3 regions of the Microbacterium sp. NPDC056569 genome follow, and region 3 is predicted to be linked to each of the others. Evidence: predicted binding sites of a transcription regulator. Region 3 holds the regulator's gene; each other region holds the start of a gene.
What was found. Region 3 encodes HrcA, which represses chaperone genes, less so after heat shock. Its sites were predicted from a motif close to TTNGCACTCGNNNNNNNCGAGTGCNAA; they were not measured.
Positions count from the first base shown of each region.

Region 1 (7,087 bases), on a different contig from region 3:
GATCAGAAGTCCATGCCACCGGTCGGGTCGCCGACAGGAGCGGCGGCCTTCTCGGGCTTGTCGGCGACGACGGCCTCGGTCGTGAGGAACAGGCCGGCGATCGACGCGGCGTTCTGCAGCGCCGAGCGGGTCACCTTGGCGGGGTCGATGATGCCCTGCTGGAACAGGTCGCCGTACTCGCCCGTGGCGGCGTTGAGGCCGTGGCCCAGCGGGAGCTCCGAGACCTTGTTCGCCACGACGCCCGGCTCGAGACCGGCGTTGAGGGCGATCTGCTTCAGCGGAGCCTCGATCGCGACGCGCACGATGTTGGCACCGGTCGCCTCGTCACCCGAGAGCTCGAGCGAGTCGAGAGCCTTGCGACCCGACTGGATGAGCGCGACGCCACCACCGGCGACGATGCCCTCCTCGACGGCCGCCTTCGCGTTGCGGACGGCGTCCTCGATGCGGTGCTTGCGCTCCTTGAGCTCGACCTCGGTGGCCGCGCCCGCCTTGATGACGGCGACGCCGCCGGCGAGCTTGGCGAGGCGCTCCTGCAGCTTCTCGCGGTCGTAGTCGCTGTCGGTGTTGTCGATCTCGCGGCGGATCTGGGTCACGCGACCCTCGATCTGGTCCGCCTCACCGGCACCCTCGACGATCGTGGTCTCGTCCTTGGTGACGATGACCTTGCGCGCACGGCCGAGCAGGTCGAGGGTGGCGTTCTCGAGCTTGAGACCGACCTCCTCGGTGATGACCTGGCCGCCGGTGAGGATCGCGATGTCCTGCAGCTGCGCCTTGCGACGGTCGCCGAAGCCGGGGGCCTTGACGGCGACCGACTTGAAGATGCCGCGGATCTTGTTGAGCACCAGCGTGGCCAGCGCCTCACCCTCGACGTCCTCGGCGATGATGACGAGCTCCTTGCCGTCCTGGATCACCTTGTCGACGACGGGCAGAAGGTCCTTGATGTTCGAGATCTTCTGGTTCGCGATGAGGATGTACGGGTCCTCGAAGACGGCCTCCTGGCGCTCCGGGTCCGTGACGAAGTAAGGGTTGATGTAACCCTTGTCGAAGCGCATGCCCTCGGTGAGCTCGAGCTCGGTGCCGAACGTCTGCGACTCCTCGACGGTGACGACGCCCTCCTTGCCCACCTTGTCGATGGCCTCGGCGATGAGCTGGCCGATCTCGGCGTCTGCGGCCGAGATCGACGCGGTCGCGGCGATCTGGTCCTTGGACTCGACCTCCTTGGCCGACTCGAGCAGCTCGGCGGTGATCGCCGCGACGGCCTTCTCGATGCCCTTCTTGAGCGAGATGGGGTCGGCGCCGGCCGCGACGTTGCGCAGGCCCTCGCGCACGAGCGCCTGGGCGAGGACGGTCGCGGTGGTGGTGCCGTCACCGGCGACATCGTCGGTCTTCTTGGCGACCTCCTTGACGAGCTCCGCGCCGATCTTCTCGTACGGGTCGTCCAGCTCGATCTCCTTGGCGATCGAGACACCGTCGTTCGTGATCGTGGGGGCGCCCCACTTCTTCTCGAGCACGACGTTGCGACCGCGCGGGCCGAGCGTCACCTTGACGGCGTCGGCGAGGGTGTTCAGGCCGCGCTCGAGGCCGCGACGGGCCTCCTCGTCGAAAGCGATGATCTTTGCCATGTGTGTGTCGTCCCTCCGGAACGTTGGCTGTGGGGTATTAGCACTCAACAAACGCGAGTGCTAAATCATTCTGGCACTCGACCCCATCGAGTGCAAGCCGCGATGACGGATGCTGAAACACGAAGAGACGGGATGCCTTTCGGCATCCCGTCTCCGGTGTCGGATCAGCGGCGGCCGCTGAGCCGGCGCTTCAGACGACGCGCACGGACTCGGCCTGCGGCCCCTTCTGGCCGGAGCCGACCGTGAACTCCACGGTCTGCCCCTCCTCCAGCACGCGGAAGCCCGACATGTCGATGTTCGAGTAGTGGACGAAGACGTCCTGGCCGTCGGCGACGGTGATGAAGCCGAATCCCTTCTCGGCGTTGAACCATTTGACGGTGCCCTGGGTCATGCGTATCTCCTGTTGCCGGCGGTGCAGGGCTTCATCGTATGCAGGCGAAATCGCGGCATCCGTGCGTTTCGTCACTTGTTGACACGCAGGCACACAAGTGTTTACCCGCGCGAAACACGCGATCGCCGGGTCAGGGCGTAGGAGCCGGCGACTGCCCCGCGGCCGTGCGGTCGAGGCCGATCACGACCGTGAGCTGGGGCACGCCCTCCGTGGTCGCGGGGTAGGCCTCGCTCTGCTCGATCTCCGCACCGCCGATGACGCCCGCGAGACCCGCGGCCGCGGCTTCGTCGGCGAGATCGACGTAGAAGACGGTGGTCGTCGGGAAGTCCTGCGAACCCGCCTCGCCGGCGGTGACCTTGTCGTCCGCCCAGCCGGCCGCGACGACGACGTCCTTCATCTGCGTGGCGAGGCCCTGCTCGGGCGTCGCGTTGAGGATCATCACGTCGTAGTTCACGTCGACGACGGGCGTCACCTCCTGGACCGGCTCGACCGTGGGCGTCGGTGTGGGGACCAGTTCGATGCGCCCGGACGCGAGCAGCGTGCCGAAGATGCCGACGACGATGAGCACGACGGTGGCCAGCGCCGCCCACAGCAGCACGACCCACCCGCGCATGCGGGGGTTCTCGGCCCGGTGGGCGCCGACGCGGTCCGTCTCCGGGACATCGTCGAAGCGATCCCGGGGGTAGGTGGTGGTCGGCACCCGTCGATGTTACCCGTCCCACCCCGGGCGTCCCGTCCGCGCCGGCCCGCGTGGCGCGGAGACGGGTCAGCGGGCGTCGGCGGCGCGCCCGGCGCGCTCCTGCAGACGCGCGTCACGGAGGCGGCGGAGCCGCTTCACGAGCATGGGGTCGTGCTGCTGCGCCTCGGTCGTGTCGATGAGGCGACCGAGCAGCTGGTAGTACCGTGCCGGCGACAGTGCCAGGTCGGAGCGAATCGCCTCCTCCTTGGCACCCGCGTGCCGGCGCCACTCGGCCTCGAAGTCGAGGATGGCGCGGTCGCGGTCGGTCAGGGGCACGCGTCCACGCTAGCCCGCGGCATCCGTTCCTCCCGCGCGCCACGCGCGCCAGTTCACGAACGAGCCCAGCGGATCCACCGCGGCGAGCGCCTCACCGTCGCGCCCGAGCACGAAGCCGTGCCACGAGCCGGCGTCGACGGGAGGACGCCACCGGTCGTGGAGGGCCGGCGGGTCGATGGTGATCCACGTCGCGTCGAGGGCGCGCAGGGCGTCGAGCAGGCGTTCGCGGCCCGCGCGCGGGATGTGCGGCAGCACCCCCGGCGTCGTGACGACGAGGGTCGCGTCGCCGGGCGCGAGCGCGGCTGCAGCGCGCAGCACCTCCGGATCGGACGCGTCGCCCGCGATGAGACGCGGCGGATCGGCGGCGGCGATGTCGAGGGCGGCGGCGATCCGGTCGGCGCGGCCGCTCTCCCCCGGCCAGACCAGGCTCGTGAGGAAGCGACGGTCGCCGTCGTCGGCGGCGTCGAGCGGCTCGAGGTCGATCCCCGCGCGCCACGCGACCTGCGGCAGGCGCAGCGGCGGCTCGCCGGTCACGTCGCACTCCAGCACCACCGTCGACAGGCCCTCGTGGGGGTCGAGCTCCACCACGTCGCCGCTGCGCCGGTAGCGGTACGAGTAGCGGTCGGGGTACAGGCACAGCCCGCCGCTCGCCCCGAGCTCGAGCAGCGCGATCGGCCCCTCGACCGTCGCGAGGGCCGGGAGAAGGGCGGCGCACCGCTGCGGCTCGTTGGTCTGCAGACGGCGGACGGATGCCTCGGCCACGACCTCGTCGGCATGCCGGCGCAGCCACGCGGCCCACGCCGGGAACGCGTCCTCGGGCGCGCCGAGCATGCGGGTCACCGCGAAGACCAGAGGCGGCTGCCGGCGCGTCGCGGGGATGCGCGCGAGGATCCCGGCCACCCCCGGATCGGCGGCGACGCCGTGCGCCCACTCGGCGTACAGCGTGGATCGCCCCGGCGCCTCGTCCCGCGCGAAGCGGGCGTACCGCTCGACGACCGCGGCCGCCTCGTCGCCCTCGGTCTGGTCCACGCCCCTCATCCTCCCCCACCCCGCCCCACCGCACGGGCGGCTGGGGTTGAATGGAGGGTGGCCGTCGTTCGCGGCCGAGGAGGAACCATGACGTACGCCGTAGACAAGAGCGACGCCCAGTGGCGCGAAGACCTGACGCCCGACCAGTACGCCGTCCTGCGCCAGGCGGGCACCGAGCGCCCCTGGACCGGGGAGCTGCTCGACGAGAGCCGCGCCGGCCTCTACACGTGCGCGGCGTGCGGCGCCGAGCTGTTCCGCAGCGGCACGAAGTTCGACTCGCACTGCGGGTGGCCGAGCTTCTACGAGTCGATCCGTCCCGAGGCGGTCGAGCTCATCGAGGACAACAGCCACGGCATGGTGCGCACCGAGGTCCGATGCGCGAACTGCGGCTCGCACCTGGGCCACGTGTTCCCCGACGGATTCGGCACGCCGACCGGCGACCGCTACTGCATGAACTCGATCTCGCTGCAGTTCACGCCCGGCGACGAGTCGGGGGCGTGATGTCGGGCGCGCTCGACGCCGCGCTCGCACGGCGGTCCTGGTCGAAGGTCACCGATGATGCGCCGACCCATGAAGAGCTCCTCGACTTCGTCGCCGCCGCCGGCCGCGTCGCCGACCACAAGTCGCTGCACCCGTGGCGGCTCATCGAGCTGCGCGGCGCCGACCGGCAGCGGCTGGGCAGGGCGATCAACAAGGCCGAGGGCGACAAGGGCTCGTCGTCGAAGCCGATGCGCGCGCCTCTGCTCATCGCGGTCGTGGCGAGCTACGGCAAGACGCACAAGGTGCCGCGGTGGGAGCAGGAGGCCGTCGCCTCCGGCGTCGCGCACCTGCTGAGCCTGGTGCTCGACGAGGCAGGGTGGGGCGTCTTCTGGCGCACCGGCGACTACACGCGGTCCAAGGCCGTCGCGAAGGCCCACGGTCTCAAGAAGAACGAGGAGCTGCTCGGCTGGCTCTATGTCGGCGGCAAGCCGAAGCGGTCGCGTCCGACCCGTCGCAAGGGCGTCGACGCCACCCGCTTCGTCAGCCGCATGCCGCAGGGCTGACACGGATGCCGGATCCCGCCCCGCGCAGGAATGCCGGCGTGGGATCGGGCCGGCGCCGGGTCAGCAGAAGCCGGCGATCCCGTTCCACGCCGGGTGGTCAGCGGTGACGCCCTCGCGGAGCACGGTCGCCTCGATCAGACCGTAGGGGCGGTCGGCGGCGTAGAAGACCTCGTTCGGGTTGTCGAGGCCGAAGGGCGTCAGATCGACGGCGAAGTGGTGCAGGTTCGGCATCGAGAACCGGATCTCTTCGATCTCGGCGCGCGCCTCGAGCACCCGCCGGCCCATCTCGTACAGGGTCTGCTGCAGGGCGAGCGAGTGGGTCTCGGCGAACCCCTCGAGCAGCAGCCGACGCACCTCGGCGAACGCCTCGTCGAAGTCCAGGTCGAGGCTGCTGTACCGCCATCGCGCCGTCACCGAGGTCGCCAGGATGCGGTCGTCGGTCTCGGCGAGTGTCGTGTACCGGTCGCGCACGAACCCGTGGAACTCCGACCCGGTGGACTTCAGCACCGCGAGGTCGCGCAGCCCCGAGATGACCGTCGCCTCGGCTCCGGCGAACACGACGACGACCGTGCGGATCTCGGTGCCGCCCCGCACGAAGGAGTGGTCATGCCCTTCGCCGTCGACGGGGATGCGGCTCCAGGTGTACTGCTCCGCTTCCCAGCGCCCGCCGGTGACCCCGTCGAACTCCCCGGTGAAGTGGCGCCCCAATCGCAGCAGGAACTCCTCGGGCGCGCCGACACCGTCGCGGGCGAAGGCGAACACGGTGTTCTTCTGCGTGTCGGTGGCGACGATGCGCGCGTTGTCGCCCTGGATGTGGGCCGCCGTGAAGTCACCGCGCAGCTGCGAGGTCACGTCGAGGTCGGTGATCGAGTGGCGCGGTCCGTCGCGGTCGACCCGGACGAGGCGGACCTCGGCCTTGCCGTACTGGTTCGCGCCGAGGACGATCGCGGGCTCGGCCATGTCAATTCCCCCGGTAGGTGGAGTACGCGTACGGGCTGAGCAGCAGGGGCACGTGGTAGTGCTGGTCGGGGTCGGCGACCGCGAAGTCGATCGACACGACGGGGTAGAACGTGGCGCGCCCTGTCTCGGCGAAGTACTCCCCCGTCGCGAACGTGAGCCCGTACGTCCCGGCCTCGAGTCGATCCGGGCCCAGATCGGAGATCCGGCCTGCCTCGTCGGTGACACCGGACGCGATCTCGGCGCCGTCGGCCGCGGTGAGCACCACGCCGATGCCACGCGCAGGGCTTCCGAGCGCAGCATCCAGCACGTGCGTCGTGATCTGGCTCATGAGTCGATGATCCCTTCCAGTCGGAGGACGGCGATCTGCCGCAGCTGCTCCGCCACGACAGGGATCTCCTCCTCCTCAGTGTGGGCCAGTCGCTCACCCAGCGCATCGAGGATCTCGTCGGCGGTGCGCCCGGCCGCCCGGATGAGGAAGACCCGCGAGAACTTCTCCTCGTAGGCGCGGTTGCCGGCGGCCAGCGCGGCCGCGACGTCGGCGGACGGGATCCCGATCCCCGCCTGCTCGGAGCGGGAGAGGGATGCTTCGGCACCGCCTCCGCCCGCTCGCTCGCCGATGCGGGGATGATGGGCGAGTGCGCCGTCGATCTCGGCCGGCGTCCACGGCGCGGCGCTCGTGCGCGCCGTCTCGAGGAGCTCCTCCGACGTCGTGTACGGACGCCCCGCGACGACGGCGTCCACCCACCGATCGATGTCGACGCAGGGACGCACGGCCGCCCGTGCGGCTTCGGCGTCGAGGCGGTTGAACGCGTCCAGCTTCATCGCTGCAGCGTGTCTGCGGTGCCGGCGGACTCAGGCGGCGAGCTGGGCGCGGAGGCGGTCCACGTGGCCGCGCGGGTCGACCCGGTACTCGGCGGACTGCACGGTGCCGTCGGCCTCCAGCACGAAGGTCGAGCGGATGAGACCGACGCGCTCCTCGCCGTTCACGACCTTGGCGCCCCACGCGCCCCACGCCTCGGCGACGGCG
Region 1 is NZ_JBHTUV010000002.1:78,777-85,863, reverse strand. It holds gene groL (chaperonin GroEL) at 3-1,622, opposite strand; gene ACFQ7C_RS02785 (cold-shock protein) at 1,813-2,013, opposite strand; gene ACFQ7C_RS02780 (LytR C-terminal domain-containing protein) at 2,144-2,713, opposite strand; gene ACFQ7C_RS02775 (DUF3263 domain-containing protein) at 2,780-3,028, opposite strand; gene ACFQ7C_RS02770 (DUF2332 family protein) at 3,038-4,057, opposite strand; gene msrB (peptide-methionine (R)-S-oxide reductase MsrB) at 4,145-4,558, shown strand; gene ACFQ7C_RS02760 (nitroreductase family protein) at 4,558-5,100, shown strand; gene pucL (factor-independent urate hydroxylase) at 5,161-6,060, opposite strand; gene uraH (hydroxyisourate hydrolase) at 6,062-6,388, opposite strand; gene uraD (2-oxo-4-hydroxy-4-carboxy-5-ureidoimidazoline decarboxylase) at 6,385-6,882, opposite strand; gene bcp (thioredoxin-dependent thiol peroxidase) at 6,913-7,087, opposite strand, start outside.
Region 1: the regulator HrcA is predicted to act here: its motif matches at 1,660-1,686, upstream of groL (chaperonin GroEL).

Region 2 (7,087 bases), on a different contig from region 3:
GAGTAGAGGTCGGGCTCGACCCGGGTGATCCGCGCGTGCGCGGCCTCCCAGGCCGCAGCGAGACCGGCCGCGTCGTCGTAGCGGCGCGCCAGCCCGATGGCGATCGTCGCGGCGAACGCATCGTCGCGAGGCGACAGCGCCTGACCGCTCGTCGCGCGGGCCAGCGCCGCCTGCGCGTCGGTCGGACGCTCACGCTGCAGCGAGATCCATGCCGCCCACAGGTTGAGCCGAGGTGCGCGGTGCGGCCCGCCCTGCTGGCCGGTGAGCGCGTCGTCGATGATCGTGTGCGCCGTCTTGAGGTCGCCGAGGCCGATCGCCGCGGCCGCGGCGATGACCGACGGCAGCTCTACCGTGGCTCCGGTGTCGGCCGAGGCGGTGTAGAGCTCGGATGCCCGCTGCAGGTCGGCGAGCGTGGTCGAATCGGTCGTGGGACTCAGCGTCGCCGCGAGCCCGCGTTCGAGGAGCGCGTACGCCGTGCGCAGCGCCGACGGCGCGGTGCCGCGCGCGTCCGATGCCGGCACGAAGTCCGGGAGCCGGCCCACGCCCGCTGCGGCCAGGTGTGCTCGGGTGGCGGCGGCGGCGTCGCGGGGCTTTCGCGTCTGGTAGGTCTCGTCGGCCAGCTGCATCATGCCCCGGTCCGCCCAGACGGCCGCCGAAAGGTCCACCAGCCCGGTTGCGGCGGCTCCCTGCGCTGCGGCCAGTCGTGCGTCCAGGATGACGCCGGCCTCGTCGACGCGACCGAGCGCCCAGGCGGCGTAGGCGCGGTCGTCCGCGACCGCCTCGGGGTCGGCGCCGCACTCGACGGCGAGGTCGAGCAGGTTCGCGGCGAGCTGCGGGTCCCGTGCGAGCGCGTCGCGCGCCCATGCGGCGAGCGCGGTCGCGGCCCGCGCATCGCGCACGCCGTCGAAGCTGCGCAAGAGCTCGCCGTCGCGCAGGCCGAGGGCGGAGTGCGACTCGACGACCTCGATCATGCGCGTCACCGGTGCGACCGCGCGCACCGCCGCTGCGATGATGGGTGCAGGGCGTCCGTCATTGGTGAGCAGGCCTTCGGCATAGCCCTCCGCGAGCAGCGACTCGATCCCGTCGACGCTGCCGTCGGCGGTGTCGTCGAGGGGTGAGATCCCCAGTGAGATCCCGTCGACGAGCCGGCGCACGGGCGGCGAGACCGACATGAGGCGATGCAGGATGCGGGGGCGCAGCGACTCCTGCAGCACGCGATGGTCGGCATCGTCCTGGCAATCGCCCTCGTCATGGGCGTCGATGCACTCGCGGACGAGCCATGCGACTCCGCCGGTGAGCCTGAGCACCGCGTCTTCGCATTCACCGAGGTCCGAGGTCTCCCCGCGCAGGCGCTGCTTGGTCACGTCGCCGAGCAGGATCGCCGGACGGCTGCGCTCGAGCTGCTGGAGCAACGCCGGGAGCTCCGCCGGGACGGGCCAGCTGCGGACGGCGACGACGAGTCCCGCGTCGGGGTCTTCCGCGCGCGCGGCCAGTTCGCGCAGGCGGTCGGCCGACAGAGTCTGGGCATCGTCGACGATGAGCACCTCATCCGCGGGGACGGCGGAGATGCGGGTGGACTCGCGCAGAGCGACGATCTCGGTGCCCTCTGCCGCGAGCAGCCGTGTCAGGCGCCTCAGCAACGTGGACTTGCCCGACCCCGCGCTGCCCGAGACGACGGCGCGGGCGGCTTCACCGGGGAACCGGAACGCGTCAAGATCGGCCTCGGCCGACGCGGCCCACGTATCCGCTTCGATCAGCGTGGGAATCGACGACATCAGGGCACCTCAGGGACCGACGTGTCGCTCGGCGACGGTGCGGGCTCGGGTGCGGGCTCCGGCTGGGGCTCGGGCTCCGGCTGGGGCTCCGGCTCGGGCTCGGGCTGCGGCTCAGGCTCTGGCTCGGGCTCGGGCTGCGGTTCGGGCTCGGGTTCCGGCTGGGGCTCCGGCTGGGGATCGGTGGTCGGCTCCGGCTGCGGATCGGTCGTGGGCTCCGGCTGCGGATCGGTGGTCGGGTCCGGGCCGGGACCTGTCGTCGTCGGCGTCTCGTCCGCCGGATCCGAAGCCGTCCCGCTCGCGGTCTGGCCGCCGCTGCCGCTCGACGGGTTGCTCGACGACTGCGACGGCGTCGACGAGGATCCTGTGGTGGGGCGCGCGCCGGGCTTGGGTGCCGCCGTCGAGTCGGTCGAGGCCTTGGGGGTCGGTGACGACAGCTTCGCAGCATCCCTTCTCGGATTCACACCCGGGGGCTGCGGAGTGGTCGCGCTGCTGTCCGGAGCAGCACCCACCGGCGCCGCGGCCGTCGCGTCCGACGGGTCCGCCGTGTCCGGGTCGTCGTCGCGGGTGAGGTCGGCGAACGCCGGCGTGAGATCGAGCGGGAGCGAGCTGACACCCAGCGTCGTCGAGCTGAGCAGCACGATCCCGCCGGCCAGCAGGATCGTGCCGCCGGCGACGGCGGCCGTCGCGGGAAGGCGGTGGAACCAGCGGCGCGGCTTGGCCGCGCCCGCGGCGGCGTCATCGGCGAAGGGCTCCGCGGGCGCGGCATCGGCGAGGACCACCGCGCCGATCGTGCCGGTTCCTTCGCCGGCTCCGGCGAGGGAGCCGCCGGGCGTGAGACGAGTGGCGAGCACGCGGCTCGCGCCGAGGGCGACGACCGCCTTGGGGTCGGCGTCGACGGCGATGCGCGTGTCGAAGCGCTCGGAGAGGAGCTGCGCGACCCGCGGAATGCGCGACGATCCGCCCGTCAGCAGGATCGCGTCGAGCCTGCCGCCGATGTGATTGGCCTCCAGCGTGTCCTGCAGCACGTCGATCGTGCGCTCGAGGCCCTCGTCGATCAGACTCTCGAACTCCGACCGCGTGATCCGCACCGAGTTCGACGCGCCGGCGAGCAGCACCGGTATCACGGCCTCGGAGTCGAACGACAGAGCTTCTTTCGCGTCGACGCACTCACGACGCAGGGCCGCGAGCCCCACGCGCAGGCTCGGGTCTGCGGCCAGATCCTCGGCCGACAGCCCCGCGGCAGAGATGGTCGTGCGCAGCACCAGATCGTCGAAGTCCGCGCCGCCGAAGTCGCCGATTCCGGTGGGGGTGCCGATGATCCTCAGCTCGTCGTCGACATCCCGGCCGACAAGCGCGACATCGAAGGTGCCGCCGCCCAGGTCGTACACCGCGAGGACACTGCCCGGAGTCAGCGGCGACGTCGACTCGTAGTGCCACGCCGCGGCGACCGGCTCGCTCACCAGCTCGACCGGGCACGAGATCTCGCGTGCCACCGCCGCCGAGATCAGGGAACGGCGGTAATCCCCCCATGCCACCGGAACGGTGGCGATGATCGCCTCAGGGTGGGAGCCTTCGCGCTCGGCGACGGCATCCACCACCCACGCGACCATGCGGGCGAACAGATCCTCCGGCGCGTACCGCCGGCCGGCCGCCACGACCGGCACGTCGTCGCCGATGCGTCGTTTGAACTCGCGCACCAGCCGCTCCGGCTGGGCGAGGCCGCGCCGCTCGGCCGCCTCGCCGAAAAGCAGTTCGTCGTCCGCGACGAAGGCGGCCGTCGGAACGCTGTCCGCTTGCCTCCCCAACGCGAACCGAGCTGTCGCTGTATTTCCGTCAGAATCCGTGGTCGCTGTAGATGCGGCTGTTCTGCTTGTACCGATATCCACGGCGAGCACGTATGTGCTCAATGCCATCTGTCCGATTCCCCGAGATCAGGACGTCTTCCCCCGTCCGTAGTTCTATCACCATGAGCGGTCGGGCGCGAGGGAGTGCGCGTAAAACGAAGTCATGAATTCTGTGAGGGACTCAGGGGTCGCGTGATACATGAACGGACGCCCAATGTCCGGTTGCGGATCGGTGTCCGGTTCGGCGGCGGGCGGGTCGCAGCATCCGTGTGACGCAGTGCTGGCACTCACGTTGCATGAGTGCCAGCCGGTTGCCTAGACTGACGTAAGCACTCTCAATGTCAGAGTGCTAACGAGTCTTCGTCCCAAGAAAGAAGAGGTAGACCGTGTCGGTTTCCATCAAGCCGCTCGAGGACCGCATCGTCATCAAGCAGGTCGAGGCCGAGCAGACCACGTCCAGCGGTCTGGTCATCCCCGACACCGCCAAGGAGAAGCCCCAGGAGGGCGAGGTCGTGGCGGTGGGCCCGGGTCGTATCGACGACAACGGCAACCGCATCCCGCTCGACGTCGCCGTCGGCGACCGCGTGATCTACAGCAAGTACGGCGGGACCGAGGTCAAGTTCGGCGGCGACGAGTTCCTCGTCCTGTCCGCTCGCGACGTCCTCGCGGTCGTCGTTCGCTGAGTCCCGCGCACTGCGCGCACGAGAGGGTCGGATGCTTCGGCATCCGACCCTCTCGTCGTGTGCAGTGGCAGGATTCCGGCCGAGGACGGCAGACGACGGATGCTGCGAGCCCGGAGCAGCGGGCCGGCGCCGCGGCGGGCGGGCGTAGGCTGACTCGGTGAGCCACCCGCAGTCCTCCCCGTCGGAACCCACCGCTGCGGACGGACTCGACGACTCGACGGCGCTGGACCTCGGCGTCACGACCGGCACCCGACGGGTCGTGTCCGATGCCGCCGCCGCCCGGGAGCGCCGGCTCGGCGGGATCTTCACGTTCTCGGCGTACCTGCTGTGGGGCTTCCTGCCGCTGTACTTCCTGCTCCTCGCGCCGACCGGTCCGTGGGAGATCGTGGCGTGGCGCATCCTGCTGTCGCTCGTCTTCTGCGCGCTGCTCCTCACCGTGACCCGCACGTGGCCGCGGCTCACCGCGATCTTCCGGCAGCCGAGGGTGCTCGGCCTCACCGTGATCGCAGGGCTGCTGATCTACGTCAACTGGCAGGTCTTCATCTACGGCGCGCTGAACGGCCACGTCATCGAGACCAGCCTCGGCTACTTCATCAATCCGATCGCGACGGTACTGCTCGCGGTTCTTGTGCTCCGCGAGCGGCTGCGCCCGACGCAGTGGGTCGCCATCGGCATCGCCGCCACGGCGGTGCTCGTGATCGTGGTGGGGTACCGCGCCTTCCCGTGGATCGCACTCACTCTCGCAGCATCCTTCGGCGTCTACGGCCTCGTCAAGAAGAAGGTCGGTCCGTCGGTCGACGCCGTGAGCGGTCTCACGCTCGAGACGCTGTGGCTGACCCCGATCGCCGTCGTGGTGCTCGTGATCGTCGGGGCGACCGAGGGCCTCTCGATGGGGACGGAGGGGTGGGAGCACACCCTCCTGCTGAGCCTCACGGGCGTCATCACCGCTGTGCCGCTGCTGCTGTTCGCCGCGGGCGCGCGCCGCGTGTCGCTCACCACGATCGGCCTGCTGCAGTTCGTGGCGCCGATCCTGCAGTTCCTCGTCGGCTGGCTCGTCCTCGGCGAGCCGATGCCCCTCGAGCGGTGGATCGGCTTCGGCCTCGTGTGGGTCGCGCTCGTGGTGCTCACCGTCGACTCGGTGCTCCACGCCCGCCGCACGCGCGTCGCGGCGTAGCGATCAGCGCACGAGGCGGGCGATGGCCTGCGTGGCCTCGGTGATCTTGGCGTCGGCTTCCGCGCCGCCCAGGCGCGCAGCATCCACCACGCAATGGCGCAGATGGTCGTCCAGCAGGCCCACGGCGACGGCCTCGAGGGCGGAGGTCAGGGCGCTGATCTGCGTGAGGATGTCGATGCAGTACTTCTCATCCTCGACCATCTTGTGGATGCCGCGGGCCTGACCCTCGATGCGCTTGAGGCGGTTGAGGTACTTGTCCTTGTCGGTGATGTAGCCGTGATGGGAGTGCTCGCCGGCGGGAGAGTGGGAGTGCCCGAGAGCGGTGTCGGTCATATCGGACTCCTTCAACGGTGAGTGGTCGAGTGGCTGCGGAACCGCCGCAGACGCAGGCTGTTGCCCACCACGAAGACGCTCGAGAACGCCATCGCCGCTCCGGCGATCATAGGGTTCAAGAGGCCCAGGGCCGCCAGCGGGATCGCCGCGACGTTGTACGCGAACGCCCAGAAGAGGTTCACCTTGATCGTGCCCAGCGTCGCGCGCGACAGGCGGATGGCGTCGGAGGCGCTCCGCAGGTCGCCGCGGACCAGGGTGATGTCGGACGCCTCGATGGCGGCATCCGTCCCGGTCCCCATCGCGAGGCCCAGATCGGCCTGCGCGAGGGCGGCGGCGTCGTTCACCCCGTCGCCGACCATCGCGACGACGCGGCCCTCGGCCTGGAGCCCGGCGACGACGGCGACCTTGTCGTGCGGCAGCACCTCGGCGATCACGGTCTCGATGCCGACCTCCGCGGCGATGGCGTGCGCCGCCGCCGCGTTGTCGCCGGTCAGGAGCACCGGGGTGAGGCCGAGCGCCTTGAGCTGGGTCACGGCCTCTGCGCTCGTCGGCTTGACCTGGTCGGCCACGACGAGCAGCCCGCGCACGGCGCCGTCCCACGCGACGAGCACGGCGGTGCGGCCGAGCGCCTCGGCGCCTGCCTTCGCCTCCGCCAGCTCCGCGGGGAGGCCGAGCGCCCAGTCCGAGAGCAGCGCCGCGCGCCCGACGATCACGGCGTGGCCCTCCACGACTCCCGAGACGCCCCTGCCCGGCAGGCTCTGGAACGACTCCACGGCGGGGAACGCGCCGGTCTCCGCCGCCGCGGCACGGGCGATCGCCTGGGCGATGGGGTGTTCGGAGGCGTGCTCGAGCGCTCCCGCGATACGGAGGAGCTCGGCACGGGCCGCCGAGGCCTCGTTGGTGTGGGGATCGAGCGAGCCCGCGACCACCACGTCGACGAGCGACATGCGCCCGCTCGTCACCGTGCCGGTCTTGTCGAGCACGACGGTGTCGACGCTGCGGGTCGATTCGAGCACCTCGGGACCCTTGATGAGGATGCCGAGCTGCGCGCCGCGGCCCGTGCCGACCAGCAGCGCGGTCGGGGTGGCGAGGCCGAGCGCGCACGGGCACGCGATGATGAGCACGGCCACCGCGGCTGTGAAGGCCATGGATGCGGGCGCGCCGGTGAGCAGCCAGACGGCCAGCGTGCCGAGTGAGATCAGCAGCACGATGGGCACGAAGATGCCCGAGATCCGGTCGGCCAGGCGCTGCACCTCGGCCTTGCCCGACTGCGCGTCT
Region 2 is NZ_JBHTUV010000001.1:3,056-10,142, reverse strand. It holds gene ACFQ7C_RS00040 (LuxR C-terminal-related transcriptional regulator) at 1-1,775, opposite strand, end outside; gene ACFQ7C_RS00035 (Hsp70 family protein) at 1,775-3,580, opposite strand; gene groES (co-chaperone GroES) at 4,006-4,302, shown strand; gene rarD (EamA family transporter RarD) at 4,562-5,476, shown strand; gene ACFQ7C_RS00020 (metal-sensitive transcriptional regulator) at 5,480-5,809, opposite strand; gene ACFQ7C_RS00015 (heavy metal translocating P-type ATPase) at 5,821-7,087, opposite strand, start outside.
Region 2: the regulator HrcA is predicted to act here: its motif matches at 3,900-3,926, upstream of groES (co-chaperone GroES).

Region 3 (7,087 bases):
CGAGCCCGAGACGTCGGTGGCGCTCGGCTTCGGCTTCCGCTGCGGCTTCCTGGGCCTGCTGCACCTCGAGATCATCACCGAGCGGCTCTCCCGCGAGTTCGACCTCGACCTCATCACGACGGCGCCCTCGGTGACGTACGAGGTCACCACCGACACCGGCGAGACGGTCGTCGTCACCAACCCGAGCGAGTACCCCGACGGCCGCGTCGCAGAGGTCTCCGAGCCGGTGGTCAAGGTCGGCATCCTGCTGCCCAAGGACTATGTCGGAACCGTCATGGAGCTGTGCCAGTCCCGCCGCGGCTCGCTCCTGGGAATGGACTACCTCAGCGAGGACCGGGTCGAGCTGCGCTACCACATGCCCCTCGGCGAGATCGTCTTCGACTTCTTCGACCAGCTGAAGTCCAAGACCCAGGGCTACGCGAGCCTGGACTACGAGCCCGCCGGCTCGCAGACCGCCGACCTCGTCAAGGTCGACATCCTGCTGCAGGGAGACAAGGTCGACGCCTTCAGTTCGATCGTGCACCGTGAGAAGGCCTACGCCTACGGCACGATGATGACCGAGCGCCTGCGCAAGCTCATCCCGCGCCAGCAGTTCGAGGTGCCGATCCAGGCCGCCATCGGCGCCCGGATCATCGCTCGCGAGAACATCCGAGCGATGCGCAAGGACGTCCTCGCGAAGTGCTACGGCGGCGACATCTCCCGCAAGCGCAAGCTCCTCGAGAAGCAGAAGGAGGGCAAGAAGCGCATGAAGATGGTCGGTCGCGTCGAGGTCCCCCAGGAGGCGTTCATCGCCGCGCTCTCAGGGGACGTCGAGGGTCCTGCCAAGAAGTGATGCGACTCGCGAAGTAGGCTGGAATCCATGCGTCGAGGAACCTTCCGTGACGACACCGTCGACTATGCGGCTGTCGGCGCGACCCAAGCGCCGGATCTGATGCAGTACCCGCCGGAGCGCAGCATCCCGGCGGAGCAGTCGTGGCGGATCGGCAGCGGTGAAGCCCGCTTCCGGGCCGCGGGCGAGGCGCTGATGTCGTGGACGGCGCAGCGGGGCGCCGGACTCGAGGTCACCGACGTGCGACCCGCCTCCGGGCCGATGTACTCCGGCGTGAGCTTCGACGCCGAGGGCAACCCCGTCAAGCCCAGTCGCTCCGAGGCCGAGCAGCGCTTCGACGCCGACGGCACCCCGTTCGTCGGCCCAGGCACGACGATCCGCGTCGATGGCCGCGTCAGGGGCCTCCGCGCGGACGCCGAGCTGCGCGTCATCTTCGCCGTCGAAGAGCCCCGTCGGGTGGGCTTCGCGCTCGGGACCGTGAGCGACTCGGTCGTCAGCGGCGAGGAGTCGTTCATGCTCGACTGGTACGAGAACGACGAGGTCTGGTTCACGGTCCGCGCGTTCGACGCGCCGCACGCTCTCCTGTACCGGATGCTTCCGGCGCTCACGAAACGGCGCCGCCGCGAGCTGTTCACCCGGTACCTGCGCGCGATCTCGCCGCTGTACACGACCCCCGCGTGAGCCGCTGATGGGCTCTGCTCTTCCGCTCGGCGAGCCCGTTCCCTCGGACGGATCGCTGCCGCCGGGTACCCGCATCGATCCGGCGACCGAGTTCAGCGTGTACCTGCACGTGCCCTTCTGCCGCGTGCGCTGCGGGTACTGCGACTTCAACACGTACACATCGTCCGAGCTGCGCGGCGCCCGCCAGGACGAGTACGCCGACACGCTCCTCCGCGAGATCGCGCTCGCCGCGCGGGCCCTCGACCGCGCTGGCGGGAACCGCCCCGCATCGACGGTGTTCTTCGGCGGAGGGACACCGACCCTCCTCCCGCCGGGCGACCTCGCCCGTATGCTCGCCGGCGTCCGCGATACGTTCGGCATCGCCGACGGCGCCGAGATCACGGTCGAGGCCAACCCCGACACCGTCACCCCTGCAGTCGCGGCCGAGCTCGCGGCATCCGGCGTCACGCGCCTCTCGGTCGGCATGCAGTCCGCCGTTCCGCACGTCCTCGCCGCGCTCGACCGCACGCACGACCCCGACAACGTGCGCACCGCCGTCGCGGCTGCGCGCGGCGCCGGGCTCGACGTCAGCGTGGATCTCATCTACGGCGCACCGGGCGAGTCGCTCGGCGACTGGCGTTCCTCGGTGGAGGCGGCGGTCGCGCTCGAGCCCGACCACGTCTCGGCGTACGCGCTCATCATCGAGGACGGCACCAAGCTCGCGCGCCAGATCCGCCGGGGCGAGGTCGCAGCCCCCGACGACGACCTCCAGGCCGACATGTACGAGCTGGTCGACGACCTCCTCGAGCGTGCGGGCTTCGACTGGTACGAGGTGTCGAACTGGGCGCGCGGCGACGGTCACCGCTCGCGGCACAACCTCGCCTACTGGGTCGGGGCGGACTGGTGGGGGTTCGGCCCCGGTGCGCACAGCCACGTCGCGGGCGTGCGGTTCTGGAACGTCAAGCACCCCGCGGCCTACGCCCAGCGGCTCGCGGCGGGGGAGTCTCCGGCAGCAGGACGCGAGATCCCGGATGCTGCGGCCCGCACCCTCGAGACCGTGCTGCTGCGCACCCGCATCCGCGACGGGCTGCCTGTCGAGGCGCTCCTCGGCGAGGGCCGTCACTCGGTCGCCGCGCTCATCGCGGACGGTCTCATCGAGGGTCCGGCGGCGCTGCGGGGGCGGGTCGTGCTCACCCGCCGGGGCCGCCTCCTCGCCGACGCCGTGGTCCGTGCTCTCACCGACTGACCCGGGACGTCATCCACGTGGAGGACGGGTCGGACGTCGCGCAGCGTCGCTCGACGATCCTTCGAGGGGCATCGGATAGAATTGGCACTCCAGTCATGCGAGTGCCAGATCCGGCGTGAGGAGGCGGGATGGTCAGCGAACGAGGCCTGCAGGTGCTGCGGGCGATCGTCCAGGACTACGTCGACACGCGCGAGCCGGTCGGCAGCAAGGCGATCGTCGAGCGTCACGCCTTCGGCGTGTCCGCGGCGACCATCCGCAACGACATGGCGCTGCTCGAAGACGAGGAGCTCATCGTCGCACCGCACACCTCTTCCGGCCGGGTGCCCACCGACAAGGGCTACCGCGTCTTCGTCGACCACCTCGCCGAGCTGCGGCCCCTTTCTGCGGCGCAGCGCTCCGCGATCGCGTCGTTCCTCAACGGCTCGGGCGACCTCGACGACGTCCTGGTGCGCACGGTGCGGGCGCTCACCCAGCTGACCGGCCAGGTCGCGATCGTGCAGTATCCCTCCTTCGCCCGTGCGACGATCACCCACGTCGAGCTGGTGCAGCTCGGCGGAGGACGCATGCTCGTGATCCTCGTGACCGACACCGGCCGGGTGTCGCAGCGCCTCACCTTCGTCGGCGAGGACTTCGACGACGCCGACCTCGCGCACATCCGCGCCGGCCTCGGCACCCTGCTCGTCGGCCGGCCGGTGCGCGAGGGACTGCAGCGCATCGCCGAGCGCCTCGAGGGTCCCGATGCGCAGGCCCCGGCGCACGAGCGCGCGACCGACGAGATCGTGCGCGCCGTCGCCGAGGAGCTCGAGGAGTTCCGCCAGGACAAGCTCGTCATGGCCGGCAGCGCCAACCTCGCCCGCCGCGAGTCCGACTTCCGCGGCAGCATCTACCCGCTCCTCGAGGCGATCGAGGAGCAGGTGACCCTGCTCCGGCTGATGGGCGAGATGGTCGCCGACGAGCACGGCCTCTCGGCGAGCATCGGCCGGGAGAACGAGGCGTTCGGCCTGGCCGAGGCATCCGTCGTCGCCAGCGACTACGACGCGACGGGCTCCCTCGCTCGCGTCGGCGTGCTGGGCCCGACGCGCATGGACTACCCCACGAACCTCGCGACGGTCCGCGCCGTCGCGCGCTATCTCACGCGCATGCTCGAGCAGGACGAGAACTCCCGCTGACGCGGACGCGCACACACGATTCCGCGGCACCGCCGCGGCAGGAAGGCGAAAGTGGCTGACCACTACGAGGTCCTCGGCGTCTCACGCGAGGCCACCACCGACGAGATCAAGAAGGCCTACCGGCGGCTGGCCCGACAGCTGCACCCGGACGTGAACCCGGGGGAGGAGGCTTCCGAGCGGTTCAAGCTCGTGACGCACGCCTACGACGTGCTGAGCGATCCCGAGCAGCGGGCGCGCTACGACATGGGCGGCAACGACTCCCCGTTCGGCGGGGCGGGCGGCTTCGGCGGCTTCAACGACATCTTCGAGACGTTCTTCGGGGCGGCGGGCGGGTCGCGCGGCGGCCGGCCGCGATCGCGCCGTGAACGCGGCCAGGACGCGCTGGTGCGCGTCACGCTCGAGCTCGCCGACGTCGTGTTCGGCACGCACCGCGACATCGAGGTCGACACCGCCGTCGTGTGCGAGACCTGCCAGGGCTCCTGCTGCCAGCCGGGGACGAGCCCGGTCACATGCGACATCTGCCACGGCACCGGCAACGTGCAGCGCCAGGTGCGCAGCCTCCTCGGCAACGTCGTCACGACGCAGCCGTGCAACGTCTGCCAGGGCTACGGCACGACGATCCCGTACCCGTGCGCCACCTGCCAGGGTCAGGGCCGCGTGCGTGCACGTCGGACGGTCTCGCTCGACATCCCCGCCGGTGTCGAGACCGGACTCCGTCTGCAGCTGCCGGGTTCCGGCGAGGTCGGCCCCGCGGGCGGCCCCAACGGCGATCTCTACATCGAGGTGACGGTTCAGCCGCACGAGGTGTTCAGCCGCGACGGCGATGACCTGCTCGCGACGCTCGAGGTCTCGATGCCCGACGCGATCCTGGGCACCACGACGACCATCCAGTCCCTCGACGGCCCCGTCGACCTGGAGGTGCGGGCGGGCGTGCAGGCGGGCGACGTCCTCACCATCAAGGGCCGCGGCATCACACCGCTGCGCGGCACGCAGCGCGGCGACCTCAAGGTCGGCGTGCACGTCGTCACGCCCACGCGGCTCGACCACAAGGAGCGCGCTCTCATCGAGGAGTTCGCCAAGCGCACCAAGGCGCCCTCCCCGAAGCTCGCCGAGTTCCACCAGGGCCTGTTCGCCAAGCTCCGCGACCGCTTCCGGAACGTCTGACCCGTGGCGCTGCACTTCCTCCTCGACCAGCCCGTCGACGCCGCTCCCGGCGACGCCGTGACGCTCACCGGCGCGGAGGCGCACCACGCGGCGACGGTGCGACGCGTCCGGGTCGGCGAGGAGGTCACGGTCGGCGACGGCCGTGGCGCGTGGCTCACCGGCCTGGTCGAGTCGGTGGCGCCGCGCGAGGTGGTGATCCGCATCGACGGACGCACGGATGCCGCGCCCCCGCGCCCGCGCATCGTGCTGGTGCAGGCGCTGGCCAAGGGCGACCGCGACGAGCTCGCCGTCCAGGCGGCGACCGAGCTCGGCGTCGACGAGATCGTGCCGTGGCAGGCCGCGCGCAGCGTCTCGCGATGGGACGCCGCGAAGGCGGCGAAGGGCCGCGCGCGCTGGGGGACCATCGTGCGCGAGGCCGCGAAGCAGGCCCACCGCGCGTGGGTGCCGGAGGTGGCGGAGCTGACCACGACGGCCGCCCTCGCGCGCCGGGCGGCAGCATCCGTCGTCCTGATTCTGGAGCCGACGGCGACCGAGCGGCTCAGCGGGCTCGCGCTGGAGCAGGGCGACGAGCGCGACGTCGTGCTGGTGGTCGGTCCCGAGGGCGGCATCGCCCCGGAGGAGCTCGACTCCCTCTCAGCCGCCGGCGCGCGACTCGTCCGCCTCGGCGAGACCGTGCTGCGCACCTCGACGGCCGGTCCCGCGGCGCTGGCCGTCGTCAGCACCGCCCTCGGCCGCTGGTGACGGTTCGACAGGCTCACCGGGCGGGGCGCGGCCGTCCCCGTGCGCACCCCCGTCGGTAGACTTGCGCCATGAGTGAACCGTCGATCTTCACGCGCATCCTGGACGGCGAGATCCCGTCCGAGATCATCGCAGAGACCGAGAACGCATTCGCCATCCGCGACATCGCCCCGAAGGCACCCGTGCACCTGCTGGTGATCCCCAAGTCCGGGGAGTACCGCAACGTCGTCGAACTCGCTGCCGGCGACCCGGACCTCATGGCGGAGCTCGTGGGCCTCGCGAACACGATCGCCGCCGAGCATTCCGACGGGGACTTCCGCCTCGTCTTCAACACCGGCCCGAACGCGGGCCAGACCATCTTCCACGTGCACGCCCATGTGCTCGCGGGAGGCCTCGAAGAGAAGAGTGTCGGTGCCTGATCAACCCGGTCATGAGACGGTGAGCGACCACGTCGAGGTCGACGGCGTCGCGATGGTGCAGCTGCTCGGTCCGCAGGACCGCCTGCTGCGGGTCGTCGAGAAGGAGCATCCGGGTGTCGACGTGCACGTGCGCGGCAACGAGATCACGCTCACGGGCGAGGCGCCGGCGGTCGCCGCAGCGCGGTCGCTGGTCGACGAGCTCGTCGCGATGACGAAGGCGGGCCAGTCGCTCGGCGAGGACGACGTCGCCTCGTCGAACCGCATCCTCCGCAGCGAGGGCGGTCCCCGCCCGTCGGAGGTGCTGGGCGAGGCGATCCTGTCCTCGCGCGGCAAGGTCATCCGCCCGAAGACCCTCGGCCAGAAGGCGTACGTCGACGCGATGGAGGAGAACACGATCGTGTTCGGCATCGGCCCCGCCGGTACCGGCAAGACGTACCTCGCGATGGCGAAGGCCGTCCAGGCGCTGCAGCGCAAGGAGGTCAGCCGCATCATCCTGACGCGGCCGGCCGTCGAGGCGGGGGAGCGCCTCGGCTTCCTCCCGGGCACGCTCACCGACAAGATCGACCCCTACCTGCGCCCGCTGTACGACGCGCTCAACGAGATGATGGATCCGGAGCTCGTGCCGAAGCTCATGGCGACCGGCACGATCGAGGTCGCCCCGCTGGCGTACATGCGCGGACGCACGCTCAACGACTCGTTCGTCGTGCTGGACGAGGCGCAGAACACGACACCCGAGCAGATGAAGATGTTCCTCACGCGCCTCGGCTTCGGCACCCGCATGGTCGTCACGGGCGACATCACGCAGATCGACCTGCCGCAGGGCGCGTCGGGTCTGCGCCTGGTGACCCGCGTGCTCGGCGAC
Region 3 is NZ_JBHTUV010000005.1:176,116-183,202, forward strand. It holds gene lepA (translation elongation factor 4) at 1-832, shown strand, start outside; gene ACFQ7C_RS08245 (DUF1990 family protein) at 860-1,510, shown strand; gene hemW (radical SAM family heme chaperone HemW) at 1,518-2,735, shown strand; gene hrcA (heat-inducible transcriptional repressor HrcA) at 2,864-3,904, shown strand; gene dnaJ (molecular chaperone DnaJ) at 3,956-5,068, shown strand; gene ACFQ7C_RS08265 (16S rRNA (uracil(1498)-N(3))-methyltransferase) at 5,072-5,809, shown strand; gene ACFQ7C_RS08270 (HIT domain-containing protein) at 5,878-6,225, shown strand; gene ACFQ7C_RS08275 (PhoH family protein) at 6,278-7,087, shown strand, end outside.